Regions from separate parts of the Paenibacillus sp. FSL P4-0338 genome, predicted to be linked through region 2. Evidence: riboswitches for the same ligand, from Rfam matches in the RefSeq annotation. Region 2 holds a riboswitch; each other region holds the start of a gene.
What was found. A riboswitch is a leader RNA that binds a small molecule or an ion and turns the genes downstream of it on or off. The one in region 2 is predicted to bind cyclic di-GMP.
Positions count from the first base shown of each region.

Region 1: another riboswitch for cyclic di-GMP. It lies ahead of MKZ07_RS28630 (PA14 domain-containing protein); the one in region 2 lies ahead of MKZ07_RS25575 (anti-repressor SinI family protein).
Region 3: another riboswitch for cyclic di-GMP. It lies ahead of MKZ07_RS26835 (transglutaminase-like domain-containing protein); the one in region 2 lies ahead of MKZ07_RS25575 (anti-repressor SinI family protein).

Region 1 covers NZ_JBBOCG010000002.1:1,070,321-1,075,051, reverse strand. The annotation lists gene MKZ07_RS28630 (PA14 domain-containing protein) at 1-1,395, opposite strand, end outside; cyclic di-GMP riboswitch class I at 1,410-1,490, opposite strand; gene MKZ07_RS28625 (sugar phosphate nucleotidyltransferase) at 1,629-3,002, opposite strand; gene MKZ07_RS28620 (UDP-glucose dehydrogenase family protein) at 4,076-4,731, opposite strand, start outside.
Region 2 covers NZ_JBBOCG010000002.1:343,681-348,411, reverse strand. The annotation lists gene sipW (signal peptidase I SipW) at 1-551, shown strand, start outside; gene MKZ07_RS25590 (TasA family protein) at 656-1,252, shown strand; gene MKZ07_RS25585 (TasA family protein) at 1,292-1,882, shown strand; gene MKZ07_RS25580 (helix-turn-helix domain-containing protein) at 2,150-2,482, shown strand; gene MKZ07_RS25575 (anti-repressor SinI family protein) at 2,629-2,772, opposite strand; cyclic di-GMP riboswitch class I at 2,807-2,910, opposite strand; gene MKZ07_RS25570 (2-oxoglutarate dehydrogenase E1 component) at 3,407-4,731, shown strand, end outside.
Region 3 covers NZ_JBBOCG010000002.1:641,688-646,418, reverse strand. The annotation lists rRNA gene MKZ07_RS26840 (16S ribosomal RNA) at 1-1,507, opposite strand, end outside; gene MKZ07_RS26835 (transglutaminase-like domain-containing protein) at 1,873-2,682, opposite strand; cyclic di-GMP riboswitch class I at 2,696-2,777, opposite strand; cyclic di-GMP riboswitch class I at 2,851-2,932, opposite strand; gene MKZ07_RS26830 (class D sortase) at 3,059-3,712, opposite strand; gene MKZ07_RS26825 (GtrA family protein) at 3,779-4,183, opposite strand; gene MKZ07_RS26820 (glycosyltransferase family 2 protein) at 4,173-4,731, opposite strand, start outside.

The sequences.
Region 1 (4,731 bases), 730 kb from region 2:
CTTAATCTGTCCGGTCCAGCGAATTGAGAAGTAATCTACGCCCAGTGCGGCATTAGGAGTCCCCTGACGCCAATTGAAGCTGATGACATCATCGTTACGCACCATAACCGGTGTCCCCGAGAGCGTCATGTTCTTGAAGTATTCTCCAAGCAGGCCATTCTGGCCAGGCTTACTCTCCGGGTCGCCGAAGGTTGGGACCGGCTTCTGAGTCGGCGCAACGGTTGGTGTTGCCGTCGGCGTTGGCGTCGGTGTTGCGGTTTGTGTCGGTGTTGCTGTTGGTGTCGGTGATACTGTAGGCGTCGGCGTTGCCGTTGGCGTTGCGATTGGCTTAGGAGCCGCCGCCGGAGCAGACCAGGCCTTATATTGGTCACGGGTTAGTGTGTAACTGTCATTCATGAAATTCTTGATTGTCGCCGTGCTGTTATTCTCATAGAGCATCTTGCCCCAGTTCATCATGAACACGTAATTCTGCTGGTTCAGCTTTAGCTTCGATATATTTGGCATTTCACCGTTCTCGCCGATGCCGATCGGTTTGCCGCCAGCCAGGCTGGTCAGATCATCATGATATTTATTGGAGTAGTCGTTATTATATATATCTGCTGCCAGCACATCCACTCTGTCCGCACCCGGATAAGTCCGTGGATAGGGATCGGAGCTTGCATTAGGCGCATTCGGGTTCCATACCCAGAGCAGATTATTTAACTGATGAACGTTCACGAACCGGTCATACATAATATTCCACAGGGCTGTAAAATTATCTTTCTTCCCCCACCAGAACCAGCCGCCGTTCATTTCGTGGTAAGGTCTCCAGAGGATCGGAACCTTAGCATCCCGCAGGCTTTTCAGAGAGACCGCTACTTTATCCAGATCGGTGATCAGTGCATTATACTCTGGCGTTCCGGGGGTTACGTATTTGTTAAATTGCGCCTGGGTGATCGGCTTCTGCACATTGGACCATTCGTACTTGGTGCCTGGCAGATTCTGGTGGAAGGTCATGGCGACAATGCCGCCCGCTCTGGACCAGTTCGTCGCACTCCAGACGATATTTTTGCGTTGTGCAGCTACTCCGCTCTCACTCTGCCCACCGATTGCTCCCAGCTCATAACCATGCAGTGCTGCGTATTGTCCGCTTGTTCCCTTCAGCTTGTTGCTCAGCTCATCCGGACTCTCGAAATAGTCATGCTGGCCTGTAATGATTCCATTTCCCGAGATATCATACAGATTGTTCAGCAGCTTGACCGCCTCCGCTGAGGCGTTAGGGTTCACCGGCGCTCCTTCAGAGGAGGCAGCCTTGACGGTGGAAGGGGCGATTCCCAGTCCCACAGGTACAGCAGACAATACCACGGCCAGCGACAGCACAGCGCAGAGCAAACGAGACTTACGGTAAGTTTTCACAATATTCTCTTCCTTTCGGTAGCCAGGCTGCCACTCTTGCGAAGGCCCTATAGCTTTGCGTCCCTGTCTTTCGATCAGGTTTGCCTTTGTCGTTTTGGAAGGATCAATCCCTCTTACCGTAAATTATCGTCTTTATGCAATTTTTTTGTAGAGCAAACGCGAATTTCTCCGAATAAATAGTTCCGAGTACCTGTTTTGATTCTGTAACAAATGGTTAAATAGATAAGTTAGACCTACGAAATGAACTGATGTAGCGCTATATCCTCCCAGTCCAGAGTAATACGGATGTTATCTTCCTCTACCAGCTCCGACCCCGTCTGCACCTCAATGAACTCCACATCGGTAAGAGCAAGAATGGCATGCTTGGTCCCTTCCGGTATCCGCACCACATCTCCTGCCTTCACCGTATGCATCTTCTCATTGATGACAATGCTGGCTTCCCCGCTGACGAAGGTCCAGATTTCACTGCGTTTGTGATGCAGCTGATAGCTGATATTTTTGCCCTCATTGATGAAAATCCGCTTGGTCAGCACCTCGTTGCCTTCGTCATACTTTACATAATCTATCACCTTGTAGTGGCCCCAGCGGCGCTCCTCGTACATCGGTCTTTGTTCAAAAGACTTCAGCACTTCCTTGATCCGCGGACTCTCAGTCTTGTGCGTCACCAGAATGCCGTCCGGGCTGGCAGCGATAATCAGATCCTTCGCCCCGATCACGGTAATCGGAATATCCAGCTCGTTAATGAGGCAGGTCCCCTCGGAGTCAGCGGTCACAAAGCCTTTGCCGACATGGTTGCTGGTCATTTCCTCGGTCAAGGTGTTCCAGGTACCCAGGTCCTTCCAGAATCCGGCATACGGCTGTACGACGATGTTCTCTTCTTTCTCTACCACTTCGTAATCGAAGCTGATGGAAGACAGCAGCTTATACTGCTTCTGCAGTTCCTCATAATTAAGCGGCAGCCCTTTGCGCTGCAGGATATCCAGCAGGTAACCCAGACGGAAAGCGAACACCCCGCAGTTCCAGAGAGCCCCCTGGCTAATCAGCTCCTCGGCCTGCACACGGTCCGGCTTCTCCTGGAAGTGGCTGACCTGCAGATAACCATTCGCTCCCGCATCTGCACCCGTTGGAATAATGTAGCCGTATTTCTCCGAAGCATGCTCGGGAACTACGCCCATCAGCGCCAGGTTCGCCCCGCTCACCAGCATGGTGTTCTCCAGTTGCAGTACCGTTTCGAAAAAGGAGGATTCCACGTATGGGTCCACCGGCAGAATCGCCACGGTCTCGCTTGGGGAAACCCCTGCGATGGAATAGAGGTAGGCCGCCGTCAGCGCAATGGCCGGGAACGTATCCCGCCGCTCCGGCTCCACGATGATCGGCACCTCGCTGCCGAGCTGGCTCTGGATCATCTCCACCTGGCTGCGTCCGGTCGCCAGATAAGAGGACCCGGCCATGCCGTTCTCCTCCAGCTGTCTCCATACCCGTTGTACCATTGATTCCGGTTCACCTGCCGGACTTGCCAGTACCTTCAGAAATTGCTTGGAGCGTGAATCATTGGACAACGGCCAGAGCCGCTTGCCGGAGCCGCCTGATAGAAGTACTAGTTTCATAGTGAACCCTCCATATCGTATTGTTATTGGGTATTTCTTATTGCGGCTGTGTGTTAAAATCCCGCCTGTTATGAGGGTCGCTGCAAGGAATTTTGGGCTTACGGCCGCTGTTGTCTCCAGATGTTGTTGATTATATTGCTTGCAGCAGATAATATCCGGAGACAAAGGCGGACGCTACCGCTCCTACAGCTCCAAAATTCCTCTCCGCTCCATTTCATAACAGGCTTGTGATTTCATATCCGCTTCGCCCGCAGGCGAAGCTCCCGGTTAAAGATCCGGGTATTGCCGCTTGTTGTAGCGGCAAGGGGGGCCGGGCTGCCGCTTGTTCCAAGGCGTCGCCGCTGACCTAGCGGCTAGAGAAAGCAAGAATTCCAAGACAATGGAATTCAAGACCGGGATTCAAGACTCTTGTTCCAAGGGCTTGCCGCACAAATTTGCGGCGGCAGAAGCTGGTTAGTTTAAGTACGTGACACAAATGCTGCTCAGTTGCTCCATTTGGCTCGAATCCGAGAAATCAAGGGCACTTGTGCTCCTCATTTGCTCGTTTAGCCAACTTTCCCAGGATTCAGGGGCACTTGTGCTCCTCATTTGATCGTTTAGCTAACTTTCCCGGGATTCAGGGGCATTTGTGCTCTTCATTTGCTCATTTAGCCAACTTTCCCGGGATTCAGGTGCACTTGTGCTCCTCATTTACTCATTTAGCCAACTTTCCCGGGATTCAGGGGCACTTGTGCTCCTCATTTGCTCATTTAGCCAACTTTCCCGGGATTCAGGTGCACTTGTGCTCCTCATTTGCTCATTTAGCCAACCTTCCCGGGATTCAGGAGCACTTGTGCTCTTCATTTACTCATTTAGCCAACCTTCCCGGGATTCAGGGGCACTTGTGCTCTTCATTTCACCGTGCAGCCCACTTTCGGCACATCCAAGGGGATTTATCCCTCTTATTTCACCGCGCAGCCCACTTTCAGCGCATTCAAGAGGATTTATCCCCTTCATTTCGCCGCGCAGCCGATCCGGCGCAGCTCCTCCAGAAAAGGCTGACTCGCCGTGGATCGCTGCCCTTGACCGCAGGTCTACACCGCGCCAGCCACGCTAGCGGAGAATCCGCTAAGCCCGCCCATCTGCGGGCGGCCGACGGAGATGTACTCGAGGCCGGTGCCTTCGATTTGCTCTTTGCTATAGACGTTGCGGCCGTCGATCAGCACCTGGCGGCGCATGGTTCCGGCGAGCTGGTGCAGGTTGATCTCCTTGAACTGGCTCCAGTCGGTCAGCAGGCAGACGGCATCGCTGCCCTCGGCAGCCTCTTCCGCCAGTCCGCACCAGCGGAGCTGCGGGTGATCGTATTCCTTACGGAAGTTATCGGCCGCAATCGGATCGTACAGCTTGACGATGGCGCCTTCGGCCACCAGCGCCTCAACAATCTCACGGGCCGGGGCCTCGCGGACATCATCGGTATTGGGCTTGAAGGCAAGCCCCCAGATGCCGATGACCGCGCCTCGCAGGCTGCCGAGTGATTCATGGAGCTTGGAGATAATCATGAAGCGCTGGCCTTTATTGACTTCAACGACGGATTTGAGCAGCTTGAACTCATAATCCACGTTACCGGCAATCTGGATCAGCGCATTGGTGTCCTTCGGGAAGCAGGAGCCGCCATAACCGATACCGGCTTGCAGGAAGGTCGAACCGATTCTCTGGTCCATCCCCATGCCGCCTGCGACTTCGGTGACAT
Region 2 (4,731 bases):
TGGTGTTCCTGGTGCTGATCACAGCCGTTGTGATCTCCAAAGCCTCCGGCGGCGAGCCCTCTTTCTTCGGCTACCAGATCAAGACGGTATTATCCGGCTCCATGGAGCCCGGCATACAGACCGGTTCCATTGTGGCCATTAAGCCGGGCGGAGACATGAGCCGTTTCCAGAAGGGTGATGTGATCACTTTTTTGAATCCCGATAATATTCTGATCACCCACCGCGTGGTCGATGCTGAGCTGAACAGTGCTCTGGGGGAAGCCAGCTACACCACCAAGGGCGACAATAATGATTCAGCCGACACCGCCGCCGTCAGTTCCACGAATGTGGTAGGTGAGTACACCGGCGTGACCGTCCCCTATGTGGGCTATGCCATGAGCTTCGCAGTCTCCAAAGCCGGAAGCGTAGTGCTGATGATTATTCCCGGACTGCTTCTGCTCCTCTACGCGCTGTATTCTTCCTGGAAGGCCGTTGCGGCACTTGAAAAGAAGAACGTCTCGTCTTCCGCAAACAACGGCGGCGGGCCGGATACTGTGACTGACCTCGTATAATGATCAATTGTCCTCTCCCGTTTACGAAACGCGGAGCCACAATACAGCTTGCCGGAAGCCCCGGCTATGCACAAACCAGACTCATAAGAGAGAGGGATGAACAAATGAACGTCAAAAAAACATTAGGTCTCGGCGTTGTATCGGCAGCATTAGGCTTGACCCTGGTCGGCGGAGGCACCTTCGCTTACTTCAGCAGCACCTCTACTACCTCATCTTCTTTTAACAACGGAACTTTATCACTGAAGTCTGATCCCTCTGTCATTGTTAATCTCAGCAACCTCAAGCCGGGAGACAGCATCTTAAGAGATTTCAAGCTTATAAATGACGGGACGCTTAACATTCCGAAAGTAGTGCTGCGCACCTCATCGGTCATTACAGACGCTCTGGGAGACAACGGCTCCCATAATTTCAAGGATGATATTATTGTGACCTTCCTCGCGAACAAGGATAAGCAAGAAGCGCCGCTTCTGGTCATCTCGCTGGCCGATTTGGAGAAGCAGAGTCCCGATCTGGTGGCCCGGGGAATTCTCGGAGCGATCCTGGGCGGAGAGAAGTCCGGCATTAAAGCCGGAACCTCCGATAATCTGCTCATTCAATTCGCCTTCAAGGAGACTCTCCAGCCGCAGAACTATTATCAGGGCGATACGCTTGCGCTGACGCTGAATTTTGAAGCCAACCAGGAAAAAGGCAGTCTCAAATAATTTACCAACAAAACAAACCATTCGAGGAGGAAATTAATCATGGGTATCAAAAAAACATTGGGTCTTGGCGTAGCATCAGCAGCACTGGGTTTGTCTTTAATCGGCGGGGGCACGTTCGCTTACTTCAGCTCCACAGCCACCAGCACGGCAACCTTCGCCGCAGGTACGCTGAAGCTTGGCTCTTCCTTCAATACTCCGGTAGCGTTGACGAATCTGAAGCCGGGAGACTATACCGTCCGCACCTTCACCTTGTCCAATGACGGCACACTGGATATCAAATTCCTCAAGCTTGCCACCACTTACACCGTGACCGATGCCAAGGGCGATAACGCAGGCCAGGATCTCGGAGACCACTTCAAGGTCAAGCTCCTCGATAATTCATACACCGGCGGTTCATTAAGCGGTCATGTGCTGTCCGAGATCTCCCTGAAGGATCTGAAAAACACCCCCAGCTACGATCTCGTAGCAGCAGGTATACTGCCGGGAGGGATTGCCGCAGCCGGGTCCAAGACCTTCAAGATCGCCTTCGAGTTCGTGGACAATACGCTCGATCAGAATATTTTCCAGGGTGACGGCTTAGCATTGAACTGGACCTTCGATGCACTTCAAGGAGTGGGAGAAGCCAAGTAGGCCAAAGCTGCATTTATCGATCAAGAACGGCATATCCTCCCCCATCCGGGCCGGGTATGCCGTTTCCTTTTCCCCGCTTCCGGGTTCAAGGATTTTTGTCCGATTTGCAGATTTTTGTTATACTGACAAGTGGAAACGGCTTTGTCTTCTTTTTAAAGAGCGGCACCGTTTCTGCGAGAAAGATAGGGCTACGGTATAGCGCGAAGCATATCACTTCTTATCTTTTACCAAAAAAGTACGGAGGGCGTTGTAATCGTGTCAGATACTATGGGAAGCCGCATCCACAAACTCCGGCTGGAGAAGGGCTATTCGCTATCCGAGCTTGCGGATAAGGCTGATGTGGCGAAATCATACCTCAGTAATGTGGAACGGAATATTCAATCCAACCCCTCCATTCAATTCATCGAAAAAATCGCAGACGCGCTTCAGGTATCCATTCATGTACTGCTGTATGGCGGACTGGCAGAGACGGAAGAACAGGCACTGGACGGGGAATGGTTCCGGCTGGTTCAGGAGGCTATGGCCTCCGGTATAAGCAAACGCGAATTCAAGGAATTCCTCGATTACCAGAAATGGCGCATGGAACAAAAGGACAACTAGACGTAGCATCGTATGCCTCAAGGAAGACTCCGCACGGCAGGGAGGCCGCCTTCGGCGAGGGCATTCTTTCAAGCGGCATACAGAAAAGGCACAGCGTACCGGACGCTGTGCCTTTTCTGTATGTATCCTAACAATGATGACCGCCCTTACATCGCCTGGAGTGCCTTTTCACTTAGAAACCGGCGGATATCCTCCGCCGCGATCCCCGCCTGCTTGGCAGACATCAGCAAGTGCACCCATTCTAAATCCAGATCTACTGCCTGCAGCTCGTCATTCCCCTGGTTGGACATATCCAAGAAATCTCCTCCTAGAATTTTCGCGTCCCCAGGCAGTCCGGCCATCATAGTAGTATTGCTACTTTGTAGTATCTCTACGTTAGATCCGAGACTTTGTGCCCCTGTCTTTCGGCAGGTTTACCTTTTACTGGACCCTTTCCATCATGAAAGGATCTGGCAAGAATCGATGAAACCGTTCTCCGCAATAACATTATACAAGATCATACGCGATTAGTGTGTCGTTTTCTGGAATTTTTTTATGATAAAATGTGAGGAAACTTAGCTGAAATTGCCAGCGGCTTGTATAAATATTTCCAGTTCCAAGTTCAAACCCTAAGTAATAGTTTAATTATGCTAAAGGGAACTCTAACTACTCCGCTTTACCGCACCACGCAACATCGTATAGAGACAATTACCCATCTGTATAGATAACGGACAGTGATATGGATTTATTTCTATTTATGATAGTTCCGTATGAATACTGTAATGAATCATGCCGAATTGCGAACGGATTGACCGAAAGTATGAATTGATTACCCCGCCGGAAAGTAGCACAATAGGATGAGAATGAAACCGCAAACATTTGCAGCTCCGCCAAGTGGCACACTGGATGCCTCGCGTGGAGTTTATCCGTTAGGAGGACCTATTCATGGCAGTCAAAGAGCCCTATAACGACACAGTATGGAGCAAATACTACGGCCCCAATCTGGGCTACATCCAAGAAAGATATGAGCAATTTGTCAAGGACCCCTCTTCTGTTGAACAACATTACCGCGATCTCTTCACCGTATCCGGCCCCCCTCCACTGGCACCCGATGCCGAGAGGGCTCCAAGGCCTGCCGTATCAGCAGATGCCGAGTGGCTCAAGAAGGCTGTCAAGGCCTCGAAGCTGATCGCCAATATTCGAATATATGGCCATATGGCCGCAGACATTGACCCGCTGGAGCGCAGCAAGAACCCGATGGCCAAATGGCTGGAGCTGGAGACCTACGAGCTTACCCGCGAGGATCTTAATGCTCTGCCCGCTTCGCTGATCTGGGATAATGCCCCTGCAGATGTGCATACCGCGATGGATGCCGTCCACAGAATGCGTCAGGCCTATACCCAGACCATTGCCTATGAATTCGGGCATGTGCATGATGAACGCGAGCTGCGCTGGCTCAACAGCCAGGCGGAATCGATGACCTCCCCTGCCCCGCTGAATAATACAGAGCGCAAAGAGCTGCTGAAGCGGCTGGTTCAGGTGGAGCATTTCGAGACCTTCCTGCACAAGACCTTCGTCGGCCAAAAGCGGTTCAGCCTGGAGGGCAATGATGCCCTCGTGCCGATGCTGGATGAGATTGTGCGGGCCGCCGCGCATGACGGCGCAGAGCATATCCTGATGGGCATGGCCCACCGCGGAAGACTTAATGTGCTGGCTCATATTCTGGGCAAGCCTTATGATATTATTTTCTCGGAATTCCATCATTCGCCGAACAAGGAACTGTTCCCTTCGGAAGGCTCCATGGGCGTGACCTACGGCTGGAGCGGTGATGTGAAGTATCATCTCGGGGCTGACCGTGCCGTCCGCGAAGGCGAGACCGTGCGCACCCGGATCACACTGGCCAATAACCCGAGCCATCTTGAATTCGTTAACCCTGTCGTCGAGGGCTTCACACGCGCCGCACAGGAAGAGCGCAACGATCCGGGACTGCCTAAGCTGAACACAAGCAAGGCCATGGCTGTGCTGATGCACGGCGATGCCGCCTTCCCTGGAGAGGGCATTGTCGCTGAGACGCTTAATATCGGCAAATTGCAGGGTTATCAGAATGGCGGCACCGTGCATATTATCGTCAATAACCGGATCGGATTCACCACAGAGAGCGAGGATTCCCGCTCCACCCATTATGCCAGCGACTTGGCCAAAGGGTATGAGATTCCGGTCGTGCATGTCAATGCCGATGACCCGGAAGCCTGCATTGCCGCAGTACGTCT
Region 3 (4,731 bases), 300 kb from region 2:
CCCAATCATCTACCCCACCTTCGGCGGCTGGCTCCCTTGCGGGTTACCCCACCGACTTCGGGTGTTGTAAACTCTCGTGGTGTGACGGGCGGTGTGTACAAGACCCGGGAACGTATTCACCGCGGCATGCTGATCCGCGATTACTAGCAATTCCGACTTCATGCAGGCGAGTTGCAGCCTGCAATCCGAACTGAGACCGGCTTTGCTGGGATTGGCTCCACCTCGCGGCTTCGCTTCCCGTTGTACCGGCCATTGTAGTACGTGTGTAGCCCAGGTCATAAGGGGCATGATGATTTGACGTCATCCCCACCTTCCTCCGGTTTGTCACCGGCAGTCACTCTAGAGTGCCCAGCTTAACCTGCTGGCAACTAAAGTCAAGGGTTGCGCTCGTTGCGGGACTTAACCCAACATCTCACGACACGAGCTGACGACAACCATGCACCACCTGTCTCAACTTTCCCCGAAGGGCACCTGATGCATCTCTGCTTCGTTAGTTGGATGTCAAGACCTGGTAAGGTTCTTCGCGTTGCTTCGAATTAAACCACATACTCCACTGCTTGTGCGGGTCCCCGTCAATTCCTTTGAGTTTCAGTCTTGCGACCGTACTCCCCAGGCGGAGTGCTTACTGTGTTAACTTCGGCACCAAGGGTATCGAAACCCCTAACACCTAGCACTCATCGTTTACGGCGTGGACTACCAGGGTATCTAATCCTGTTTGCTCCCCACGCTTTCGCGCCTCAGCGTCAGTTACAGCCCAGAAAGTCGCCTTCGCCACTGGTGTTCCTCCACATATCTACGCATTTCACCGCTACACGTGGAATTCCACTTTCCTCTTCTGTACTCAAGTCACCCAGTTTCCAGTGCGACCTCAGGTTGAGCCCAAGGTTTAAACACCAGACTTAAATAACCGCCTGCGCGCGCTTTACGCCCAATAATTCCGGACAACGCTTGCCCCCTACGTATTACCGCGGCTGCTGGCACGTAGTTAGCCGGGGCTTTCTTCTCAGGTACCGTCACTCCGGCAGCAGTTACTCTACCGGACGTTCTTCCCTGGCAACAGAGCTTTACGATCCGAAAACCTTCATCACTCACGCGGCGTTGCTCCGTCAGGCTTGCGCCCATTGCGGAAGATTCCCTACTGCTGCCTCCCGTAGGAGTCTGGGCCGTGTCTCAGTCCCAGTGTGGCCGTTCACCCTCTCAGGTCGGCTACGCATCGTCGCCTTGGTGGGCCATTACCCCACCAACTAGCTAATGCGCCGCAGGCCCATCCCCAAGCAGCAGATTGCTCCGCCTTTCATTCTCTCCTCAGGAGAAAAAAGAAATTATCCGGTATTAGCTACCGTTTCCGGTAGTTATCCCAGGCTTGAGGGCAGGTTGCCTACGTGTTACTCACCCGTCCGCCGCTAAGTCTGAAAGGAAGCAAGCTTCCTTTCAGACTCCGCTCGACTTGCATGTATTAGGCACGCCGCCAGCGTTCGTCCTGAGCCAGGATCAAACTCTCCAAATTGGTATTTAGAAAGAGCGATTGCTCATTTTGAAACATCTGACGAGAATTTACATTCTCTAATTTGGATCTCACCGAAGTGATCTCCGATACTCACTCGTTGTTCAGTTTTCAAAGATCAAGCTCGTTATCAGCGCCGCTTACCGCGTCACCAGCAACTCTTATAATATATCACGTTCATCCGAGCAATGCAAGCTTTATTTTTGAAATTACTTATTTAAGTAATTCTCATTTCCTTTGCCGCTCCAACAACGCTTACTTATAATAACCTATCCTTCTATTAAAAAGCAACCTTTATATAAATAAAAATAACCCGCTTAATGATTAAGCGGGTTATTCTCAGGTAATGCTATAGTTCACAGCTATTCTTAGTAGAATTTCGCTGCAGTGTATTTGCTTGCTGCTTTGACCAGTTCTGTTGATACTGTGTTCTTGCCCAGACCTGCATCTACTGTAGTATCAATCGTTACCCATTTGCCATTTAGGAACACTTCGTTCCAGGCATGGTATGAAGTTACATAGCTTGTATTTCCCATAACCAATTTGGTTGGAATACCTTCACTGCGGAGCATAGTAGCGAACAAGGATGCGTAATCGTAGCAGATCCCTTTGTTGGTAGCCAGCGTGTTATCGTTGTTCGGAATATAATCTGTGCTTACGCTGTTAGCCAGAGAGTAGTCATATTTCACGTTAGCTACGATGTAATTGTAGATAGCCTTAACTTTGTCTGCATCTGTGGTCAGACCCTTTGTAAGCTGGGCTGCCTTTTGAACGGATTTATCGGAAGAACTCCACTTAACATTCTGTACAGAGCTCAAATATACGGCATTCACATTGCTCATTGAAAGAGAGACAGTCTCGGAAGATAGCACTTTGTATTTGTTGCCCGTAGTATTCTCAAGAACGGATACCTTGTAAGAGCCGTTTCCTTGTTGCAGCGGGAACGTCTCGTTCGGCTTGGAGGTGTATAAGTTGTAAGTATAGCTGTTATTGTCCTTGGTAATCATGAGCTTCATCTTCTTGTCCTTAGGAACATCGTACGAAACCCCGATAACCCCTTGATCAAGTTGTCCAACATTTAACCAGCTTGAATCTGCATTAGCAGCTTGAGCAGTGCCTGTCTGCACGGAAGTGACGATTACAAAAAGTGTAATTAGCATTAAATAAAACTTTTTCATGGATAAAACCCCTTTCGGTAGCTGGCTGCCATCCATGACGGGAAGGCCCTTTAGCTTTGCGTCCCTACCTTTCGATAGGTTTGCCGTTATCGTATAAGCTTTATCTGTCCAATCTACTACCACATAATGACAGATTCTGAATTAAAACAAACAAAAAAAGCCTCTTCATTCGGTAGCTGGCTGCCATCCATGACGGGAAGGCCCTCTAGCTTTGCGTCCCTACCTTTCGATAGGTTTGCCGTTATCGTGCATTAGCTTTTGATAGTTCTATTTTACCATACACATCTCTATTAGCAAGACCCAAATTGCTAGATTCCACCACAAATATACTAAAATTTTATGTTTTTTCGACCTTTATCGCCTTGTTCTGATAGATTCAGGTGAGCTTCGCATGAATGATGAGTCTGTGGGTCGGGTTGACAAGCGGATCACAGGTAATGAGGGTCAGAATCTTATCATTATCATTTCCCTTCAGTACCGAAATATCGGTAGGCTCTACAATAGATACATCATATACAACATACTTGTATTCCTGGCCGCTTGTAATAACAGTAATGGTGTCCCCATTACCGACCTCATCTAGTCTGTTGAACAGCCGCCCTGCCGTTCTTGAGCGGTGTGCCGCAATTGCTGCATTGCCTACCGCGCCAATCGGAGCTGTCTCCTTCATATGCGCCGCAGCATGCTTCATATTGGTCTTGGTGGCGCCCTCCAGAACAGGCAGCTTCAGATCGATTTTGTCGATTTCAATAATGGCAGTGATCTTCCCTCCAACTTCAATCTCGGGCGCTGCAGTGGGCACCGGCTCTTCCGCACCAGACTCTTCCGCGAGCAGCTGGGTGACTTCCGCATAAGGCTTGCTCAGATCCTGGCTGGCAGGAGCCGTAGCCGAAGGAACGATTTCACTATAAGCCTGTTCGGCCTCTTCCAGCAGCTTCTGCTGTTGACGGTCCTCGTACCATTCGCTTCCTTTGGGGTAGAGCATAATCAGGACCCCGGCAAGTATAATCAAATAGGATAACTTCCGCATGACAATCGCCTCCGCAATATAGAATAACTGCAGCCCCGCAGGATACGGGGAATATATACTGTCTCTTTAGAATACCCATTTCCGGCTTCCAAAGAAATTAATGATCACTGTTATGAAGGTAACCAGCACCTTGGCCAGTAGCACCTGTATCCCCAGCCGGTCAGTCAGAAGATGAATCAGCAGCACCGAAATGCCCAGTACCAGCAGATTCAGCACAATAAATCTCACCAGCTGCATCCGGTCAAAGCCGCCATTCCCGCCTCTGTCCCTTCCCTTAAAGGTCACCTTCTTATTCCAGAAAAAGCTGTTGGCCGTCCCGGCGCTGTAGGAAATAATCTGTGCGGGGGTGTTAAGCATCCCCAGGGAATGCAGCAGGGTAAATACCGCAAAATCTATGAATGTATTAAGCAGGCCCACCGCATTAAATTTCAGAAACTGGATCATGCCTGCGCGCCAAGCCTTATCTTGCATAATCGCTTTCCTTCCGGGTGTCTTCAGCCTCTGTCTCCGGGTAGCCTCTGGTCTCGCTTACGATATAGAGTGGTCTATCCTTCGATTCGTCATAGATCCGTCCGATGTATTCCCCAATGACGCCCAGCAGCATCAGCACAATGCCGTTAAACAGCAGGTTAACTCCCACAATGGATGCCCAGCCCGGCACGGTCCAGGAGGTGAAAACCTTCTGGAATAAAACCAGGAACAGGTAAATGAAGCTGGAGAAGGACAGGAAGAAGCCGACATAGGAGGCGATTTTGAGCGGCTTATGCGAGAAGGAGGTGATTCCGTCGAGCGCAAAGCGGATCATTTTTTTGAGCGGATATTTTGTCTCCCCGGCGAAGCGTTCCTCCCGCACATATTCCACCATGGTCTGCCGGAAGCCAACCCAGCTCACCAGCCCCCGCACATAACGGTTCTTCTCCTTCAGGCCGCGCAGCACATCGCAGACCTTACGGTCGATCAGCCGGAAGTCCCCGGTATCTGTGGGAATCTCCACACTGGTCATGCTGCTGAGCAGACGG